Regions from separate parts of the Silvania sp. genome, predicted to be linked through region 2. Evidence: predicted binding sites of a transcription regulator. Region 2 holds the regulator's gene; each other region holds the start of a gene.
What was found. Region 2 encodes LexA, which represses DNA repair genes until DNA is damaged. Its sites were predicted from a motif close to TNCTGTATGTACATACAGNA; they were not measured.
Positions count from the first base shown of each region.

Region 1 (7,230 bases), on a different contig from region 2:
TTCCCCATTCGTCCTTTGCAGGACAATCTGGCGCGCAGCTATGAGCAGCTGGCCCATTATCTGGAGTTAAAGTCCCGGCTGTTCGACCCGGATATTGAGGATGATGGACAGGCACCGCTGTATGAGCTGGCGCTGGCGAATGGCCAACTGGTCACCACGTTAAACCAGACTAAAGCCTCGCTGCTTACGCGGTTACGCGGTGACCGCGGTCAGCGCGGCACCCGCAGAACCTTGCACTACTATTTTGTCGCGCAGGATATTCATGAGCGCGCCAGCTCCTCGCATATTCAGTACGCCAGCCTGCGGGAAAAATTTCGCTACAGCGATGTGATGTTTCGCTTTCAGCGGCTGCTCTCGATGCAGGCTCAGGCCTGTCAGCAGCTCTCACACTCAATACTGCTGCGCACCCCCTATCAGCACGATCTTCGTTTCGAACGGGCGTTCAGCCACCTTGATGCCGCCCTCGATCGCGTTCATGCCAGCGGAACCTCTGCCGAACAGATGAAAGCGCTGGGGTATCTGTTAAGCAATCTGCGCGCTATCGATGCCCAGCTCGCCACCATCGAATCAGAGCAGGCGATGGCCATGCCGGGCAACGAGGCTGAAAACCAGCTTGCAGACGACAGCCTGCACGGTTTCAGCGATATGTGGCTGCGCTTAAGCCGCAACTTTACGCCGGAGTCCGCCCTCTTTCGCCATGCGGTACGCATGTCGGTGGTGCTCTGTGTCGGCTATGCCTTTATACAGATAACCGGTCTAAACCATGGCTACTGGATTTTGCTGACCAGCCTGTTCGTTTGTCAGCCCAACTACAATGCCACTCGCCATCGCCTGGCTTTGCGCATTCTCGGTACCCTCGCCGGGGTTGCGCTTGGGCTACCCATCCTCTATTTTGTCCCCGCGCTGGAAGGCCAGCTGATCCTTATTGTTATCACCGGGGTGCTGTTCTTCGCGTTTCGCAACGTACAGTACGCGCACGCCACCATGTTTATTACTCTGCTGGTTTTACTGTGCTTCAACCTGCTCGGCGAAGGTTTCGAAGTCGCGCTGCCGCGCATCATTGATACGCTGATTGGCTGCGCCATCGCATGGGCGGCGGTGAGTTTCATCTGGCCAGACTGGCGTTTTCGTAATCTGCCGCGGGTGCTGGATAATGCGATCAACGCCAACTGTCGCTATCTCGATGCCATTCTGGAGCAGTATCACCAGGGCCGTGATAACCGTCTGGCCTACCGTATTGCCCGCCGTGATGCGCATAATCGCGATGCAGAACTGGCGTCAGTGGTATCGAATATGTCGCGGGAACCCCGCGCGACGGAGCAAACCCGTGAGATTGCCTTCCGCCTGCTGTGTCTGAATCATACTTTTACCAGTTATATCTCGGCGTTGGGTGCGCACCGTGAACAGCTTACCAGTCCGACGATCTTAACCTTGCTGGATGATGCAGTGTGCTACGTTGATGATGCCCTTCACCAGCGGCCCGCAGATGAACCGCGCGTGCAACAGGCTTTAGCTGAACTGGCGCAACGCATTTCACATCTAGAGCCGGAAGCCGAGAACAAAGCCCAGCTGGTTCTACAGCAAATCGGCCTGCTTATTGCGTTGCTGCCAGAGATATGTCGTTTACAACAGCACGTTAATCAACTGCCGGAATGAATGTCGTTGGTGAGAGGTTGAGTTTTGAACCACGTGAGCAGCTCCCGGCGTCTGATCTCCGGGAGCGCCGCTTCATGCAGACCTACGATTGCCCCTTCCAGTGCAAACAGCACCTTATAACTGAGGCGCTTGTTAAGCGCCCTTATTTTTAGCCAGCATTGCTCTGCCCCCAGCGTGCGGAGTGTCTCTTCATCAGTAATGCCGGCGTCATAAAGCAGGATCTCCAGTTGGAAGGTGAGATTGGGTAAATCTTTCAGCCGATGCACCTTGTAACGCTGGCTGCGTTCACGCCGCGCCGCCTCAAGGGCAAAAGAAGAGAGTTGCAGAAACCGCTCCTGATCCTGCCAGAGTCCTTCATCCACACGGAAATAATTTAACAGGACCGGGCGACCCCGTTTGACCAGCGTTAAGAAGGTGGTCGCATTTTTGACACAGTACTGCGCGCTCTCTTCACTGGCTCGCAGGTACAATTCGCCGTCTGACACCATCGCAAAAACCGTGTTATCTACTGCCAGGGTATAGCCACCAAACAATGCGCGATGCTGCACATCGCCGAGCGGTAAAAGGTATTTCGTAGACTGATAAATCCGTTCATAAGAGATCTTTTTCATGATATTTCCTTTTTAAATCATGGAGTAATGTTGTCATCTTTTGTTAACGGATCCGATATCAGGAAAATAGGCAACTTACGATCGAACAGCAAGATGATTTTTCAATGTGCCTGATAATTGAACCAAATTTGCGAGGCGCTTTCCGAAAATGAGGTTGATCTTTGGCCGCACAGGGGTTACTGTATATCCATACAGTAACTACAGGGCTGGGTCGATTATGTTCTCTTCAGGCTACGCAAATCGTTCTACATCTTTCGCTTCTTCCGCAGGCAATAGCACGCACAATTCTACTGCGCGTGTTTCCACCGGGCTGATCAGTGAAGTGCTATACCGTGAAGACCAGCCCATGATGACGCAGCTGTTATTGCTGCCTCTGTTGCAGCAACTCGGCCAGCAGTCTCGCTGGCAGCTGTGGCTTACGCCACAGCAGAAACTCAGCCGCCAATGGGTGCAGTCCGCGGGCCTGCCGCTGACAAAAGTGATGCAGATAAGCCAGATGGCGCCATGCCATACTGTGAACTCGATGGTTAGAGCCTTACGTACCGGGAATTACAGCGTTGTGATCGGCTGGTGTACTGAAGAATTAACCGAGGCGGAACAACATTGCCTGGCCGAGGCAGCAGAAGAAGGGAATGCGCTGGGGTTCATTATGCGTCCCGTTAGGGTGGATACGCAGGGTTACGGACACCTGTCTGGGCTAAAAATTCACTCTAATTTGTATCATTGAGTAAAAATAGGAGTTTTCCTGGAATTTATTTTGCAAGGGTTGTACACCTTTGGTTCCATGCGTAAAAGTATCGACAAGGCTTGTCTGGTGCGGCTTCTTTCAGTTTAGCATGCGCGAATCGACACGATAAATGTTAAATATTGTGTATATAAAACTTTTTTTTTCATATGCCTGACGGAGTTCACACTTGTAAGTTTTCAGGTACGTTGTAGACTTTACATCGCCAGGGGTGCTCGGCCTAAGCCGAAGATATCGGTAGGTTTACTCTTTGTCCCCGCCCCCCGGTGAAGGATTTAACCGTGACTCTCATTGAGATTCTCATGGCGATTTTTGGATGATAACGAGGCGCAAAAATGAAAAAGACAGCTATCGCGATTGCAGTGGCACTGGCAGGTTTCGCTACCGTAGCGCAGGCCGCTCCGAAAGATAACACCTGGTATACTGGTGCTAAACTGGGCTGGTCTCAGTTCCACGATACTGGTTTTATCAACAATAACGGTCCAACCCACGAAAATCAGCTTGGTGCTGGTGCGTTTGGTGGCTACCAGGTTAACCCGTACGTTGGCTTCGAAATGGGCTACGACTGGTTAGGCCGTATGCCGTACAAAGGCGACAACATCAATGGCGCATTCAAAGCTCAGGGCGTTCAGCTGACCGCTAAACTGGGTTACCCAATCAATGACCAACTGGACATCTACACTCGTCTGGGTGGTATGGTTTGGCGTGCTGATGCTAAAGCTAACACTCCTGGCGGCGCATCCTTCAAAGATCACGACACCGGCGTATCCCCAGTATTTGCTGGCGGCTTAGAATATGCGGTAACTCGTGACATCGCTACCCGTCTGGAATACCAGTGGACCAGCAACATCGGTGATGCAAACACCGTGGGTACCCGTCCAGACAACGGTCTGCTGAGCGTGGGTGTTTCCTACCGTTTCGGCCAGCAGGAAGATGTAGCACCAGTTGTTGCTCCAGCTCCGGCTCCAGCTCCAGAAGTACAGACCAAGCACTTCACTCTGAAGTCTGACGTTCTGTTCAACTTCAACAAAGCGACTCTGAAACCAGAAGGTCAGCAGGCACTGGATCAGATGTACTCTCAGCTGAGCAACCTGGATCCGAAAGACGGTTCTGTTGTGGTTCTGGGCTTCACCGACCGTATCGGTTCTGACGCTTACAACCAGGGTCTGTCCGAGAAACGTGCACAGTCTGTTGTTGATTACCTGATCTCTAAAGGTATCCCAAGCAACAAGATCTCCGCACGTGGTATGGGCGAATCTAACCCAGTTACTGGCAACACCTGTGACAACGTGAAGGCGCGTCCAGCGCTGATCGAATGCCTGGGCCCAGATCGTCGCGTAGAGATCGAAGTTAAAGGCATCAAAGACGTTGTAACTCAGCCAGCGGCATAAGTTATCGTCTTAAAAAAAACCCCGCCTGTGCGGGGTTTTTTATTGCCTGTAAGAAAGAGATAACGTTACTTTTTGCCCAGCATGGCCTCAAGATCGGTTTTCAGCGACGACATCTGACTGGCGTACTTCTCTTTATGCTCTGCATCTTCTATAAGTTGCACTATCGTTTCTGATAACGTTTTCCCACGCCGTTGGGCCAGCCCTGCCAGCCGTTGCCAGACCATATATTCCAGGTCGATCGACTTTTTGCGGGTATGCTGATGCTCAGCATTAAAATGCCGTTTTCGCCTCGCGCGAATAGTCTGCTTCATGCGGTTCAGCAGCGCTGGATTAATGTGTTTTTCTATCCAGCTGTTGACCTGAACCGGATCATTTTCGAGGGTTAGCAATAAATCTACAGCATTATTTGCTGCACTGGCTTCGAGGTAGCACGTGATCAATTCCCCTTCACGGTGTTTCTTGACCAGATACTTCCATTTCCAGCCGCTTTCGAGGTTTTCCAGTTGTTGGTATTTCATTGCGATCCCAATGTGACCGTGTAACTGTGTTCAGAATATCAGTTTTTTGGCAATCTGCTGAAAAGAAATCATATCCTGTGACCGCCAGTGACGCATTCGTCACGGTAATCTCCGATTACCTCATGGGCAGAGCCTGCGCCTTACGGTATACTCCATCGTTTTACATCTGACTAAAAAACATCAACTTTGACCATTACGAAACTTGCATGGCGTGACCTGGTTCCGGATACAGATAGCTATCAGGAACTGTTTGCACAGCCAGATCTCGCGAAAGAATCCGAATACTTACTCAGCGATACACAGCCGCGTTTGCATTACGCGATGGAGCAGGTATTAAGTCCATGGGCAACTTCACCTTTTATGTTGCTGAAAGCGCCAGACGAAGCGGAGTATCTGAGTCTTCTGGCAGATGCCATTCGGCAGTTGCAGCCAGACGCTCAGGCAGTCTTTGGTGGTGAATATGCGATCAACGGACGCACTGTCACCTTTGAACCCGCCACGCTTGCCGACGGACGTTTTGCGGTAACCGGTAGCGTCGTCTCGGCTGGTTGGGCAGAAGCCGAACAGCTGTTCGGGTGCCTGCGCCAGTTTAACGGTGAGTTAACCCTGGATCCTGGCCTTATCCATCAGGCGAACGGCGGTGTGTTGATCGTGTCTCTGCGCACCCTGCTTGCTCAACCTTTGTTGTGGATGCGTCTGAAGAATTGCGTAAACCAGCAGCGCTTTGACTGGGTCGCGTTTGACGAGTCGCGTCCGCTCCCGGTCGCGGTGCCGTCTATGCCGCTGTCACTGAAAGTGGTGCTGATCGGCGATCGTGAAGCGCTGGCTGATTTCCAGGAGATGGAGCCAGAGCTATCCGCTCAGGTGGTTTACAGCGAATTTGAAGACAGCGTACAGATTGCCGATGCCGACGATATGCTGCAGTGGATGCAGTGGGTCAACGCCGTCAGCGAACGTGCTGAGCTCCCCTCGCCTGCTGTCGATGCCTGGCCTGCTCTGATCCGTGAAGCGGTTCGCTACACCGGCGACCAGGAAACCTTGCCGCTGTGTCCGCTCTGGCTCGGCAAACAGCTGCGAGAAGTCGCCGCGCTGACCGAAGACAACATCTTTAGCGGCGAGCAGCTGGCACAGATGCTGATTCAGCGTGAATGGCGTGAAGGTTACCTTGCCGACCGTATGCAGGACGAAATCCTGCTGGAGCAAATTCTGGTTGAAACCGAAGGCGAACGCGTCGGCCAGATTAACGCCCTGTCAGTGATTGAGTTTCCGGGTCATCCGCGCGCCTTTGGCGAGCCATCGCGAATCAGCTGCGTGGTGCATATCGGTGACGGCGAATTTATTGATGTCGAGCGTAAAGCAGAGCTCGGCGGGAACATTCATGCCAAAGGCATGATGATCATGCAGGCTTACCTGATGGCGGAACTGCAGCTTGAGCAGCAGATCCCCTTCACTGCTTCGCTGACCTTTGAGCAGTCCTATAGCGAAGTCGATGGCGACAGTGCCTCAATGGCGGAGCTGTGTGCCGTGATCAGTGCGCTGGCTGACGTCCCCATCAACCAGAGTATTGCCATTACCGGTTCTGTCGATCAGTTTGGTCGTGCTCAGCCGGTAGGCGGTCTGAATGAAAAGATCGAAGGCTTTTTTAACGTTTGCCAGCAGCGTGGTCTGAACGGCAAACAGGGCGTGATTATTCCTGTCGCCAACGTGCGTCATCTCAGCCTTAGCCAGGCACTGCTGACCGCCGTCGAAGAGGAACAATTCAGCCTGTGGGCCATCGAAGAAATTGCAGACGCGCTACCCTTACTGACAAACCTGGAGTGGGATGTCGAAGGGCAGACAACGTTGATGCACACGATTCAGGAACGCATTGCTCAGGCAACGCAGCAGGATGCACGCCACCGTTATCCCTGGCCGTTACGCTGGTTGAACTGGTTCAGTCCTAACTGATCGGACTTGTTCAGCGTACACGTGTTAGCTATCCTGCGTCCTTCACTAAAATAAGGCTTACTGAGAACATGGTAGATAAACGCGAATCCTATACTAAAGAAGATCTTCTTGCCTCTGGTCGCGGTGAACTGTTTGGCGCTAAAGGCCCACAGTTACCGGCCCCGAACATGCTGATGATGGACCGTGTCGTTAAGATGACGGAAACCGGCGGCAACTTCGATAAGGGTTACGTAGAAGCAGAACTCGATATCAACCCGGACCAGTGGTTCTTTGGTTGCCATTTCATTGGCGATCCGGTGATGCCAGGCTGCCTGGGTCTGGACGCAATGTGGCAACTGGTTGGTTTCTACCTCGGCTGGCTG
Region 1 is NZ_JBOGBT010000103.1:26,095-33,324, forward strand. It holds gene yccS (YccS family putative transporter) at 1-1,656, shown strand, start outside; gene ACRDD5_RS20170 (TfoX/Sxy family DNA transformation protein) at 1,641-2,267, opposite strand; gene sulA (SOS-induced cell division inhibitor SulA) at 2,485-2,994, shown strand; gene ompA (porin OmpA) at 3,348-4,403, shown strand; gene matP (macrodomain Ter protein MatP) at 4,469-4,921, opposite strand; gene ACRDD5_RS20190 (AAA family ATPase) at 5,108-6,868, shown strand; gene fabA (bifunctional 3-hydroxydecanoyl-ACP dehydratase/trans-2-decenoyl-ACP isomerase) at 6,937-7,230, shown strand, end outside.
Region 1: the regulator LexA is predicted to act here: its motif matches at 2,445-2,464, upstream of sulA (SOS-induced cell division inhibitor SulA).

Region 2 (7,230 bases):
GCGGCATACACGGCATTTAACGGGTAATAAATCCGGTTAAATTTTTTATTGGCTTCCCCCACGACCAGCAGCCGCACGTCCTCGAGCGTATTGTTGATAAAGGTGTGACATACTCCGGTGCCGGCAGGAAAACCGACGCTGTCGCCCGGCTCCAGTTTCCACAGGTAGCCGTTGATCCAGGCCTCCGGATAGCCTTCCAGCACGTAGATAAATTCTTCTTCGTCGCTTTCGGCATGCGGGTATGAGGTACGGCGTCCTGGCGGCAGGCGCTCATGGTGGATGCCAATGCGCCGGAGCCCCAGCGTACGGGCCAGCGGCGCGCCAATGGAAAACAGCTCGGGACTGTCGGGATAGGTTGAGTTATCAGCCCCTTCCAGATCCCGCCAGTGTTGAATGCAATCGGGTCTTTTCATTGTGTTGTTCCCCTTGTGGTTTTGCGTCAGGTATAGCATACCCGCCTGACCTCGGCGTTTCAGGCAGAACATGGTAGAGTGGAGGTTTGCTATTCCACAGATTCGAGGTGCAACATGGAAACGACCACAAAGCAGGAGCTGTTAGCGCAAGCCGAAAAGCTGTGCGCGCAACGCAATGTGCGCCTGACCCCACAGCGCCTTGAAGTGCTCCGCCTTCTGAGCCTGCAGCAAGGGGCCATCAGCGCCTACGACCTGCTCGATCTGCTGCGCGTCAGCGAGCCGCAGGCTAAACCGCCAACGGTGTACCGTGCGCTGGATTTCCTGCTGGAACAAGGCTTTGTGCATAAGGTGGAGTCGACCAACAGCTATGTGCTGTGCCATCTGTTCGATCAGCCGACTCACACTTCAGCTATGTTTATCTGCGATCGCTGTGGCAGCGTGAAGGAAGAGGGAGCGGAGGGCGTTGAGGACATCATGCATACGCTGGCGGCGAAGATGGGATTTGCGCTACGCCATAACATCATCGAAGCACACGGGCTGTGCAGCCGCTGCGTGGAGGTGGAAGCCTGTCGTCATCAGGACGACTGCCAGCATGACCACTCCATTTTGTTGAAGAAAAAACCGCGCTAAACGCATATAAAAGGGGCGGCCTGAGGCCGCCCTGGGCGTACATCCATGTACCTGCGGATATAAGTTACTTACCAGCGATAGTCGTTACGGGTTTCCCAGTCACCGACCTCTTTTTCCGCCCGGTCTTTCTCATAACCATAGCGTTCCTGAATTTTCCCGACCAGCTGGTCACGTTTCCCTTCAATGACAGTCATGTCATCGTCGGTCAGGTCACCCCACTGTTCTTTTACTTTACCTTTGAACTGTTTCCAGTTGCCGCCGACTTGGTCTTTATTCATCATCGATTCCTCTTCGTTCGGTCGTGTAGGATAAGTATGTCGTCCGTGTGATACGTTTCGTGCTGGACGTGATAATAATTATAGTCAGGCGTGCGGCGTAGGGTTCGTTATTCGGAATCTTTTACCATTTACGCAGATGAAGCCGCTACTCGAACCAGGTGTTATTGCGCCAGTGTCGACGCCAGATCCACGCCAGCGACAGCCCTCGCAGGGCGAGAAAGACGCACAGCGCCAACCACAATCCGTGATTCCCCAGCCACGGCAGCGTCATCAGCGTCAGGCCAAACCCGGCCGCCGCCACTGCCATGCTGTTGCGCATCTCTGCCCCGCGCGTTGCGCCAATAAACATGCCATCCAGCAGATAGCACCAGACCCCCACCACCGGCAGAATCACCTGCCAGATCAGGTAGTGACTCGCCAGCGACCGCAGCTCCGGCAGCGACGTCAGCAGGGCAATGATCTGCTCGCCCGCCAGGGCATACAGAAGCGCAAAAGCCAGCGCCACCAGCCCAGACTGACGACAGGCCGCCCGCCAAACCTCGCGCAGCTGGCCGCTTTCGCGCGCGCCGTAAGCCTGCCCGGAGTGCGCTTCCACCGCATAGGCGAAGCCATCCAGCGCGTAGGCGGTAAAGGTCAGCAGCGTCATCAGCACCGCGTTCACGGCGACAATCTCTGGCCCCAGCCGCGCGCCCATCACCGTCAGCGCCCCGAAGCACAGCTGGAGCAACAGCGAGCGCAGCATAATGTCGCGATTCAGCGCCAGTAACCGGCGGACGTTACCGCGCCAGCTGGCTCTCAGCAACGACCACGAAATGCCGCGTAGGGCAAGCACCCGCCAGACCATCCATAAGCCAATGAAAAAGGTCGCATATTCCGCGACAACGGTCGCCAGGGCGGCCCCCTGCACGTTCATCTGCAGCCCCATCACCAGCCACAGGTCCAGCACGATATTGAGCAGGTTGCCGACCACCAGCAGGATCACCGGCGCGCGGGCATACTGAACGCCCAGTAGCCAGCCGAGCAGCACCAGATTTGCCAGCGAGGCCGGGGCGCTGAGCCAGCGGATCTCCAGGAAGCGCCGCGCCTGGTGCAGTACCGCCTCGCTGCTGCCGACGATATGCAGCGCCAGATCGATAAGCGGCGCGCGCAACAGCACAATCAGCAAACCGGCACCCAGCGCCATCAGCAGCGGCTGCACCAGCGCCCGCGCCAGCCGGTGAGGATCTTTCGCGCCATACGCCTGGGCAGTTAGCCCGGTGGTACTCATGCGCAAAAAGAGCAGCAGCATAAACAGGAAGCTGGTCGCCGTAGCGCCAATCGCCACGCCGCCGAGATAAACAGGGGAATCCAGATGGCCGATCACCGCCGTATCCACCAGCCCCAGCAGGGGAACGCTGATGTTGGAGAAGATCATCGGCAGCGCAAGACGCCATAACGCCTTATCGGAAGCATTCAGCAGAGACATAGGAATAACCAGAGAGAAAAGCAGCAGGCTACGGTGAAACCGTAGCCTGTCAGGAAGAGATTATAGCCATTCACCGTTGCGGATAACGCCAACCGCCAGACCTTCGATGGAGAAGTTACTCTCACGCAGGTCGACGACAATCGGGGTAAACTCGCTGTTTTCCGGCAGAAGCTGTACCGTATTGCCCTGTTTTTTCAGTCGCTTAACGGTCACTTCATCGTCGATACGCGCAACAACAACCTGCCCGTTGCGCACATCCTGGGTTTTATGCACCGCCAGCAGATCGCCGTCGAGAATACCGATATCCTTCATCGACATGCCGCTGACGCGCAGTAAAAAGTCTGCACTCGGTTTGAACATGCCCGGATCAACCTGATAATGGCCTTCGATGTGCTGCTGTGCCAGTAGGGGTTCCCCGGCCGCTACGCGACCCACGAGCGGAAGGCCCTCTTCTGCTTCAATCAGCAGACGAATACCACGAGAAGCGCCGGATACAATTTCAAGTACACCCTTACGCGCCAGTGCCTTAAGGTGTTCTTCAGCGGCGTTTGGAGAACGGAAGCCTAAACGCTGCGCAATTTCTGCACGCGTGGGTGGCATACCCGTCTGGCTGATATGATCCCGAATGAGATCAAACACCTCTTGCTGTCTGGCCGTTAACGCTTTCATTCCGCCCCCTGGGTGTATATACAGTTATGCTGTGAGTATATACAGCTAAAGGTGATTTTGGAACCACAAACCGCACAAAAAACCAGAGACTTACTCAGTTTCTGAAGGCTTATCGCAAATGTCCCCACAGCAGGGTGGCCCAGGTGAAGACGGCTACCAGAATAGACATCAGCACAGCGGCAGAGCCCATATCTTTTGCCCGGCCCGACAGCTCGTGGTAGTCAGTGCCAATCCGGTCGACCACCGCTTCGATCGCACTGTTGAGAATTTCGACTATCATCACCAACATCACCGAGCCAATCAGTAGTACGCGAGTGATGGGATCAATATCCAGCCAGCAGGCGATAATGATTGCCGCGACGACGGCCACGCCTTCCTGGCGAAATGCGGCTTCATTTATCCAGGCAGCCCGGATGCCTTTCCATGAATAACCGGCTGCTTTGATGATGCGTGTTAACCCAGTGGTATTATTAGCCATTAAAAAGAAACCTTTCTTCGAAAAAAGCGTCATCAACTGTGGCTTAAGCGCGTCGCGCTGCCGCCCGAAGTATGACGGGTAACAACAGAAATTTTGCGCGCTTTCTGTTATCCTTGCGCCGCAATTGCATTTTTAACCAGAGGCTTTACATCGTTTATGTCTGGCTGGCCACGAATTTACTACAAATTACTTAATTTACCATTAAGCGTCCTGGTAAAAAGCAAGTCCATTCCCGCGGAACCCGCGCTGGAATTAGGGCTCGATACCTCACGTCCTATTATGTACGTGTTGCCTTATAACTCGAAGGCTGACTTGCTGACGCTGCGCGCCCAATGCCTGGCGCACGATCTTCCCGATCCGCTGGAACCGCTGGAGATCGACGGCACCCTGCTGCCGCGCTATATCTTCATTCACGGCGGTCCGCGCGTGTTCACCTGGTACACACCGAAAGAAGAGTCGATCAAGCTGTTCCATGATTACCTCGACCTGCACCGCAGCAATCCACAGCTGGATGTGCAGATGGTGCCGGTATCGGTGATGTTTGGTCGTCGTCCGGGTCGTGATAAAGGCGAAGAGAACCCGCCGCTGCGTATGCTCAACGGGGTGCAGAAATTTTTCGCCGTCAACTGGCTGGGCCGCGATAGCTTCGTGCGTTTTTCACCCCCCGTCTCTCTGCGCCGAATGGCCACCGAGCATGGCACCGATAAAATCATCGCCCAGAAGCTGGCCCGCGTGGCGCGCATGCACTTTGCCCGCCAGCGTCTTGCCGCAGTAGGCCCGCGCCTGCCGGCACGCCAGGATCTGTTTAACAAGCTGCTGGCCTCGAAAGCGATTGCCCGGGCCGTCGAAGACGAAGCGCGCAGCAAAAAAATCTCCCACGAGAAGGCGCAGCAAAACGCTATCGCCCTGATGGAAGAGATTGCTGCCAACTTCTCCTACGAGATGATCCGCCTGAGCGACCGTATCCTGAGCTTTACCTGGAACCGTCTGTATCAGGGGATTAACGTGCACAACGCCGAGCGTGTGCGCCAGCTGGCTCACGACGGCCATGAGATTGTGTATGTGCCCTGCCACCGCAGTCACATGGACTATCTGCTGCTCTCGTATGTTCTGTATCACCAGGGGCTGGTGCCGCCGCACATTGCTGCGGGCATTAACCTTAACTTCTGGCCTGCTGGCCCGATCTTCCGCCGTCTGGGTGCGTTCTTCATTCGCCGTACCTTTAAGGGCAACAAGCTTTACTCCACCGTGTTCCGCGAATATTTGGGCGAGCTGTTCAGCCGTGGCTATTCGGTTGAGTATTTCGTGGAAGGTGGCCGTTCCCGTACCGGGCGTCTGCTCGATCCGAAGACCGGTACCCTGTCGATGACCATTCAGGCGATGCTGCGCGGCGGTACCCGTCCGATCACTCTGGTGCCGATCTATATCGGTTACGAGCACGTGATGGAGGTGGGCACCTACGCCAAAGAGCTGCGCGGCGCGACCAAAGAAAAAGAGAGCCTGCTGCAGATGGTGCGGGGCTTAAGCAAGCTGCGCAATCTGGGTCAGGGCTACGTTAACTTCGGCGAACCGATGCCGCTGATGACGTACCTGAACAACCAGGTTCCGGAGTGGCGCGAGTCTATCGATCCGATTGAAGCGGTGCGTCCGGCCTGGCTGACGCCAACGGTGAACGGCATTGCCGATGAACTGATGGTGCGTATTAACAACGCCGGTGCGGCTAACGCCATGAACCTGTGCTGTACCGCGCTGCTGGGCTCTCGCCAGCGTTCGCTGACCCGCGAGCAGCTGACCGAGCAACTCGACTGCTACCTGAACCTGATGCGTAACGTCCCGTATGCCTCAGACGTGACGGTGCCGTCCGCCAGCGCCAGCGAGCTTATCGAGCACGCGCTGCAGATGAACAAGTTCGAGGTCGAGAAAGACACCATTGGCGATATCATCATTCTGCCGCGCGAGCAGGCGGTGCTGATGACTTACTATCGCAACAACATTGCGCACATGCTGATGCTGCCATCGCTGATGGCAGCCATCATCACTCAGCATCGTCACATCACCCGACAGGCGCTGCTGCACCATGTCGAAGTGCTTTACCCGATGCTGAAAGCGGAGCTGTTCCTGCGCTGGCGCAATGATGAACTGGCCGATGTGCTGGATCAGCAGATCGAAGAGCTGATCCGCCAGGGGCTGATTACGCTGAAGAACGACGAGCTGCAGATTAACCCGTCGCGTTCACGCACCCTGCAGCTGCTGGCTGCGGGCGCGCGCGAAACGGTGCAGCGCTACGCCATTACATTCTGGCTGCTGAGCGCTAACCCGTCGATTAATCGCGGAACGCTGGAGAAAGAGAGCCGCACGCTGGCCCAGCGCCTGTCGATGCTGCACGGTATCAACGCGCCGGAGTTCTTCGACAAAGCGGTGTTCAGTTCGCTGGTGTCGACGCTGCGTAATGAAGGGTATATCAGCGACAGCGGTGACGCCGAGCCGGAAGAGACGATGAAGGTGTACCAGATGCTGGCAGACCTGATTACCTCCGACGTGCGCTTAACGATTGAGAGCGCGACGCAGGGCGAGTAGTACGCGGGCAATCTGCGGCCTGATGCCCTTTCCCACAGGGAGAGGGTGCAAACATAACAAACGGCAGCCGAAAGGCTGCCGTTTTACATTGACCTCGCCACCCGGCTTTTTACGCCCAGTAGCTCATCGCCAGCCCCAGGAACAGCACCAGACCAACATAGTTGTTATTCAGAAACGCTTTAAAGCAGGCGTCGCGCTCGCGCTTCGCGATCAGTTTTTGCTGATACGCAAACAGCAATCCCGCCACCAGCACTGACCAGTAAAACGCCCAGTTCAGGCCGTTCAGGTAACCGATCAGCCCCATCAGCGCCAGCACCGCAACCTGCAGGATGCCGATAATCAGCGTGTCGTGGCGGCCAAACAGAATGGCCGTCGATTTGATGCCGATTTTCAGATCATCGTCCCGGTCGACCATCGCGTACTGGGTGTCGTAGGCCACCGCCCACAGAATATTCGCCAGGAACATCAGCCAGCAGCTCAGCGGCACCGACTCGCTGACGGCGGCAAACGCCATTGGAATCGACCAGCCAAACGCCGCGCCCAGCACCACCTGCGGCAGGTGGGTGTAGCGCTTCATAAACGGATATACCCAGGCCAGTGCCAGCGCCGCTATCGAGAGCAGGATGGTCATGGTGTTGAGGGTCAGCACCAGCAGGAACGACAGCAGCACCAGCACCACAAACAGCGTGCGCGCCTCTTTCTCTGTCACTGCGCCACTCG
Region 2 is NZ_JBOGBT010000011.1:32,506-39,735, reverse strand. It holds gene ACRDD5_RS01740 (cupin domain-containing protein) at 1-413, opposite strand, end outside; gene zur (zinc uptake transcriptional repressor Zur) at 528-1,043, shown strand; gene ACRDD5_RS01730 (CsbD family protein) at 1,112-1,321, opposite strand; gene dinF (MATE family efflux transporter DinF) at 1,467-2,786, opposite strand; gene lexA (transcriptional repressor LexA) at 2,847-3,455, opposite strand; gene ACRDD5_RS01715 (diacylglycerol kinase) at 3,565-3,933, opposite strand; gene plsB (glycerol-3-phosphate 1-O-acyltransferase PlsB) at 4,090-6,510, shown strand; gene ubiA (4-hydroxybenzoate octaprenyltransferase) at 6,620-7,230, opposite strand, start outside.

Region 3 (7,230 bases), on a different contig from region 2:
CACTTCAAATTATTTAGTCCGAATTTGGACACTGGATGTAATTGATAATTGTATTTTAATAACAAATGAAAAATACCCAATCAATTTAAAAAAAGAATATTAGAACGTAATAAAAATTATTCTGCGTTTGCCTACACATACGCCCTTGTAAAAAAAAGCCCCCTATACCGTGGGTAAAGGGGGCTTCGTAAGCAGAATTTACGATGCCGCAATAAACAGATCGCGCAGCTGATGCAGCTGGTCGCGGATCTGCGCCGCCTCCTCGAACTCCAGATTCTGGGCATGCTGCATCATCTGTCCTTCCAGTTCGTGGATTTTCTGCTGCAGCGCTTTTGGCGTCAGCACAATGGTATCGGCCTCAACCGGTGAGCGTGATTTGCCGCGACCTTTCGCCTTGGTTTTGGCGATGTTCTGCCCCAGCGCCAGGATATCCACCACCTTCTTGTTCAGACCCTGCGGTGTGATGCCGTGCTCTTCGTTGTACTGCTGTTGCTTCTCACGACGCCGCTCGGTCTCACCGATCGCTTTGGCCATTGAGGCAGTAATTCTGTCGCCGTAGAGAATCGCTTTGCCGTTGATGTTTCGCGCGGCACGCCCAATGGTCTGAATAAGCGAACGCTCAGAGCGCAGGAAGCCCTCTTTATCGGCATCCAGAATCGCCACCAGCGAGACTTCCGGCATATCCAGCCCTTCACGCAGCAGGTTGATGCCCACCAGCACGTCGAACTCGCCAAGGCGCAAATCGCGGATGATCTCCATGCGCTCGACGGTATCGATATCCGAGTGCAGGTAACGCACCCGCTCACCGTGCTCTTCGAGGTACTCGGTCAGGTCTTCAGCCATGCGTTTGGTGAGAGTGGTAACCAGCACACGCTCGTTGATCGCCGCCCGAATGCGGATCTCCGAGAGCAGGTCGTCCACCTGCGTCGCCACCGGGCGCACCTCAATAATCGGATCCAGCAGACCGGTCGGACGCACTACCTGGTCCACCACGTCGTCGCCCGATTTCTCCAGCTCGTAGTTGCCCGGCGTCGCCGACACATAGATGGTTTGCGGCACCAGCGCCTCAAACTCTTCAAACTTCATCGGTCGGTTATCCAGCGCGGACGGCAGGCGGAAGCCGTACTCCACCAGCGTCTCTTTGCGCGCGCGGTCGCCACGGTACATGCCGCCGATTTGCGGCACGGTGACGTGCGATTCGTCGATCACCAGCAGGCCGTCGGCCGGAAGGTAGTCAAACAGCGTCGGAGGTGCCTCGCCGGGACCGCGGCCCGAGAGATAGCGGGAGTAGTTTTCGATACCCGAGCAGTAGCCCAGCTCGTTCATCATCTCGAGATCAAACTGGGTGCGCTGACTGAGGCGCTGCTCTTCCAGCAGCTTGTTATTTTCCAGCAGATTCTTACGTCGATCCGCCAGTTCGACCTTGATATCTTCCATCGCCTGCACGATGCGCTCGCGCGGAGTGACGTAGTGCGTTTTCGGGTAGATGGTGTAGCGCTGAATGGTCGACTCGATATGACCCGTCAGCGGATCGAACAGCGACAGCCGCTCCACCTCTTCGTCAAACAGTTCGATGCGCAGCGCGACGTCATCGGATTCGGCCGGGAAGACGTCGATCACTTCGCCGCGCACGCGGAACGTCCCGCGCTGGAACGCCTGATCGTTGCGGGTGTACTGCAGCTCGGCCAGCCGACGCACGATGGCGCGCTGATCGATAATCATCCCCTGAGTCAGGTGCAGCATCATCTTCAGGTAGAGGTCAGGATCGCCCAGCCCGTAGATAGCTGAAACGGAGGCTACCACCACCACGTCGCGACGTTCCAGCAGCGCTTTGGTCGCCGACAGACGCATCTGCTCGATATGCTCGTTCACCGAGGCGTCTTTTTCGATAAAGGTATCGGAGCTGGGAACGTAGGCTTCCGGCTGATAGTAGTCGTAGTAGGAGACAAAGTACTCCACCGCGTTATCCGGGAAAAACTCTTTCATCTCGCCGTAGAGCTGCGCCGCCAGCGTTTTATTAGGTGCCAGCACCATGGTCGGCCGTTGCAAATCGGCGATAACGTTGGCGACGGTAAAGGTTTTACCCGAACCGGTCACCCCCAGCAGTGTCTGGTGTGCGAGTCCATCCTCCAGCCCTTCTTTCAGGCGGCGAATCGCTTCAGGCTGATCGCCGGAAGGACGGAAAGCGGAATTCAGTTTGAACGGTTTACTCATGAACGACGACCTGATGATGGTTTATACGGCAGGTGAGTAATTTTACTCTCGATGGCTATTTTTGCCAGTAATTTATACTGGATGAAATTACAGTATCATACACCCATATTACTGCGGCTTACGGCATGAAACGCGCAAAGCTGCGCAAAATTTCGGCGGTGACCAGATAAAATTCCACAGCGGTACGGTTATCCCCAGAACTTTTCCATTTTTAACATTTGTCAAGCCGTTCCGCTTCACTTTTGCCGGTCCACTTGACAGTTTGATGACAGTGATTGATTTTATTTAACGCATTGATATTTAATAAGTATTTTCAAAAGACGCGTTTCGCAGCAATTCAGGCGCAGGCCGCGTCTTCTCTCGCTTACCTTGTGTTTTCTAACTCTAATGCACATGGTTATCCACAGGAATAGTGGATAACTGCTTCCAGCCCATGCCACTCGTGACTCGGCTAATTCCCGGTTTTTCCGCACAGCGCGACGGTAAAAAATATTTATTAGCTATTTTTGGCATTTGACCGCTGTAATGAGGATAACAAAGTGATGCGATCTTAGTCACATTTTCCTGTTGAGAGAGCTGCACCAAACCCGCCCGTCTGGCACTGACACAGTGCATTATTCTGTTAACCCTCCCCCTGACTTTCAGGTGTATTCCGAAAAAACAGCCTTTAACTGCCACTTTCAGGACGGTGGCAAGGGTCTTGCAACACAGGATGTCTGTTACCCGAAAAGGAGCAACACCATGCTGAGCCTGCGCGCTATTAACCAGTATTACGGAAATCAACACACGCTGTGGAATGTTGACCTCGACCTTCCTCCCGGCGTCTGCACCGGCATCGTCGGTCTGCCCGGAATGGGGAAAACCACGCTGATGAACTGCATCGCGGGCCTGCTGCCTATTGCCAGCGGCACCATGGTCTGGCACGAAGCCGGGGCATCGCCCTTCCCTCTGCTGTCCGGCGGCTCAGAGGCGCGCACAGGCCCGGGAATTGGCTATGTTTCACAGGATCGGCGGATCTTTTCTCAACTCACCGTAGAGGAGAATCTGCACATCGCGAGGCGGGCAAAAGGCGAGACGAGTGGGTCGATGAACAGCGATATTTTTGAGTTCTTTCCTGAGCTTTACCCGCTGCGCCAGCGGCGCGCGTCGGGCATCAGCGATGACCTGCAGTATCAGCTGGCGCTGGCTAACGCGCTGGTCACCCGCCCGCGCCTGCTGATTCTGGACGAGCCCAGCCGCGGCCCCGACCCGCTGTTGACCGCCAGGCTGGCAATGCTGCTGGCCAGGCTTACCCGCGAGCTGGGGCTGTCGGTGCTACTGGCCGAGCAGCAGCTGGGGTTGATTCGCCGGGTGGCGGAGCGCTTTTGCCTGCTCTGGCGCGGGCGTAGCGTGGCCCAGGGCCATGTAAGCGAGCTTAACGATCCGCTTATTGAACACTGGATGGGGACGGCGTCACCAGCGGGTTAAGCGTGAGGTAGCGCCCCACCGCCGTGGTATCGGCATCGTCGCCCAGCCACGGAATTTCACCCAGCAGCGGTGCCGCCAGCACGCGTCTGAGCGTCGCCATGTATTCTGCGTGGCGTTTGCCAGGCGCCACCACGACATTCGCCACCCAGCCCACCAGCGGCAGCCCCGCCTGGCGGATCGCCTGCGCGGTCAGCATTGCATGATTGATACAGCCCAGCTTCACCCCCACCACCAGGATCACCGGCAGGTGCTCGGCAATCGCCCAGTCGGCGAAGGTCAGCTCCTCTGACAGCGGCGTAAACCAGCCGCCCGCGCCCTCTACCAGCACCCAGTCAGCACGGCTTTCCAGCGCCCGCAGCCCTGCGGAAAGGGTGCTAAACGCAATCGGGCGCTGCTCGTCGGCGCTGATGATATGCGGCGAGGTCGGCTCGGCGAAGGTGTAGGGATTCACCGCCTGATAGCTCAGCGCCACGCTGCTGTTGCGCAGGAGCGCCAGCGCGTCGCTGTTGCGTAGCCCCTCGGGCGTCATTTCACTGCCCGAGGCCACCGGCTTGTAGCCCGCGGTTTTCAGACCCAGAGCATTTGCTGCCTGCAGCAGTGCGCTGCTGGCGACGGTTTTACCGACCTCGGTGTCGGTGCCGGTCACAAAATAACGTTCAGTCACGTTCAATTATCCCATGAAAGAGTTGGTAAGAGAGCGGGAATTGCCCCGCCTGCTGCGGCCAGGCCAGCGCCAGCTGCTGTAGCTGGCCGCGCGTTAACGGCTTATCGCCCCGCCCGCCATGCAGATGGGTGGCGCCAATGCCTTTCAACGAACGCATCGCGCTCAGCGCATCGTCGAACAGCAGGGTCACGGTCTGAATAACACAGCGGTAGCGCCAGCCGGACAAGGCATCGGTCACCTGCTGCCCGGTCAGAAAACGGTTCACATGCGGCTGGGTATCGACTGCTCGCCAGGCCTGATTCAGCTCCGGCAGCGAGCCGCTCAGCAGCGTGGTAAATGCGACCTTACCGCCCGGCTGCGCTACCCGGTACAGCTCCGCCAGCGCCTGCGGCAGGCTGGCGCACCACTGCACCGCCAGATGACTCCAGACCAGGTCGAACTGGCTGTCGGCCAGCGGAATGGCTTCGATATCCGCCAGCAGGTAATCATCCGCCACCTGGTGATTGCGCGCCTGATCCAGCATCTGGGCAGAGATATCCATCGCCACCACATGGCTCCCGGCGTTACGCCACGCGAGGCTGTTGCCACCCGGCCCGCAGCCCGCATCCAGCACGCGGGCAAAATCATCCTCAGCCAACAGCGACCGCAGTCCTTCGGCGCTTTGCCGCTGCAGCCCGTCGTGGCGAGAATAGCTTTGCGCCGCCCGGCCAAATGCGGCGGCAATGGCCTGTTTATTCACTTGCGGCATGCAGCGCCTCCAGTAACGCGGTGATATCGGCCGGTTGATGCGCCGCAGTCAGGGTCAGGCGCAGGCGGGCGGTGCCCATCGGAACGGTTGGCGGACGAATGGCGGTCACCCAGATCCCCTGCTGTCTGAGGGTATTCGCCATCTGCAGAGCGCGATCGTTTTCACCGACGATCAGCGGCTGAATGGCGCTCTGCGAGGCGGTGATTTGCAGCGGCAGTCCGCTGACGCCCGCGCGGAACTGGCCGATGAGGGAGGCCAGCCGCTGACGCCGGTCGTCGCCGTCATCGCTGCGAATCACGTTAAACGCCGCCAGCAAGGCCACTGCCTGGGCAGGCGGCATGCTGGTGCTGTAGATCAGATGGCGGGCAAACTGCAGCAGGTAGTCAGCAACCGACGCGCTGCACAGCACCGCAGCCCCGCTGACGCCCACCCCTTTGCCAAAAGTCACCACCAGCATCTCGGGTTTTACCCCCAGGCTGGCGGCGGTGCCGCGCCCCTCTGGCCCGGTGACGCCGATCCCGTGAGCATCGTCCACCAGCAGCCAGCTGGCGTTACGCTGCGCCGCCGTATGAAGTTCCCCCAGCGGGGCGCTGTCGCCGTCCATGCTGAAAATCCCTTCGGTGACCACCAGCTGCTGTCCTTCGCAGGGTTTATCCAGCAGTGCGGCAAGCTGGGCGGCATCGTTATGGGCAAAGCGCCTGAGCTGAGCCGGGCTATGACTGGCGGCTTCCAGCAGCGAAGCATGGCTTAAGCGGTCAGCGACGATGCGATCGTCTTTGCCGGTCAGCGCGGCAATCAGGGCCTGGTTGGCGGCAAAGCCGGAGATAAACAGCAGCGCGCGATCATAGCCGAGCCAGCCCGCCAGATGGTCTTCCAGCGCCTGATGGGCGGTGGTGTAGCCGCTGACGTGGCCGGAGCCGCCGCTGCCCACGCCATACTGCTCCGCGCCCTGCTGCCAGGCGCGGACAACGTCGGGATGCTGGCTTAAGCCCAGATAGTCATTGCTGGAGAAATTCGCGTAACGCTGCTGCCCACGGGTCAGAAAGCGCCCGGCACCGTTCGCCACCGTGGTGCGCACGCGCAGGGCATCTGCCGCCCGGCGCGCGTCGAGGGCGGCATCAATGCGTTGCTGCCAGGTCATACCGTCGCCGCGTTGTAGAACTGGTCGGTATCGGCGTTAAAAAGCTGCTGTTCGAGCTGGTGCTGCTGCTCGTTATCACCGGTCTGCACCGCCGTCTGCTGCGGGTTAAGCCCCAGCTTGCGGAACAGCTGGACGTCTTTGTCCTCTTCCGGGTTCGGGGTGGTCAGCAGTTTGCAGCCATAGAAAATAGAGTTGGCCCCGGCCATAAAGCACATCGCCTGAGTCTGCTCGTTCATCTGCTCACGCCCGGCGGAGAGGCGCACGAAAGAGGTCGGCATCATCACGCGTGCCACCGCAATGGTGCGGATAAAATCAAAGGCGTCGACGTCGTCGTTGTCCGCCAGCGGAGTGCCCTTCACCTTCACCAGCATGTTGATCGGCACACTCTCCGGTGGGGTGGGCAAGTTTGCCAGCTGCAGCAGCAGGCCCGCGCGATCGGTGACCGTTTCGCCTAAGCCCACAATCCCACCCGAGCATACTTTGATGCCCGCATCGCGCACTTTACCCAGCGTATCCAGACGCTCCTGATAGGTACGGGTGGTGATAATGTTGCCGTAGAATTCCGGCGAGGTGTCGAGGTTGTGGTTGTAGTAGTCCAGACCCGCCGAGGCCAGGCGCTGGGCCTGATCGTCGTCCAGCGTGCCGAGGGTCATACAGGCTTCGAGGCCCATAGCTTTAACGCCCTGCACCATCTGCTCAAGATACGGCATGTCGCGCTCGTGCGGGTTTTTCCACGCCGCACCCATGCAGAAACGGGTCGATCCGGCATTTTTCGCCTGGCGGGCCGAGTCGAGCACCTGCTCCACTTCCATCAGACGCTCGGATTCGAGGCCGGTTTTGTAGCGCGCGCTCTGCGGGCAATATTTGCAGTCTTCCGGGCAGGCCCCGGTCTTGATTGACAGCAAGGTGCTGACCTGGACGTGCTGCGGATCGAAGTGCTGACGGTGCACCTGCTGGGCTTCAAACAGCAGTTCCAGCAGAGGTTTTTCGAATAAT
Region 3 is NZ_JBOGBT010000036.1:46,708-53,937, reverse strand. It holds gene uvrB (excinuclease ABC subunit UvrB) at 199-2,214, opposite strand; gene ACRDD5_RS07365 (ABC transporter ATP-binding protein) at 2,956-3,681, shown strand; gene bioD (dethiobiotin synthase) at 3,641-4,345, opposite strand; gene bioC (malonyl-ACP O-methyltransferase BioC) at 4,338-5,093, opposite strand; gene bioF (8-amino-7-oxononanoate synthase) at 5,077-6,234, opposite strand; gene bioB (biotin synthase BioB) at 6,231-7,230, opposite strand, start outside.
Region 3: the regulator LexA is predicted to act here: its motif matches at 2,290-2,309, upstream of uvrB (excinuclease ABC subunit UvrB).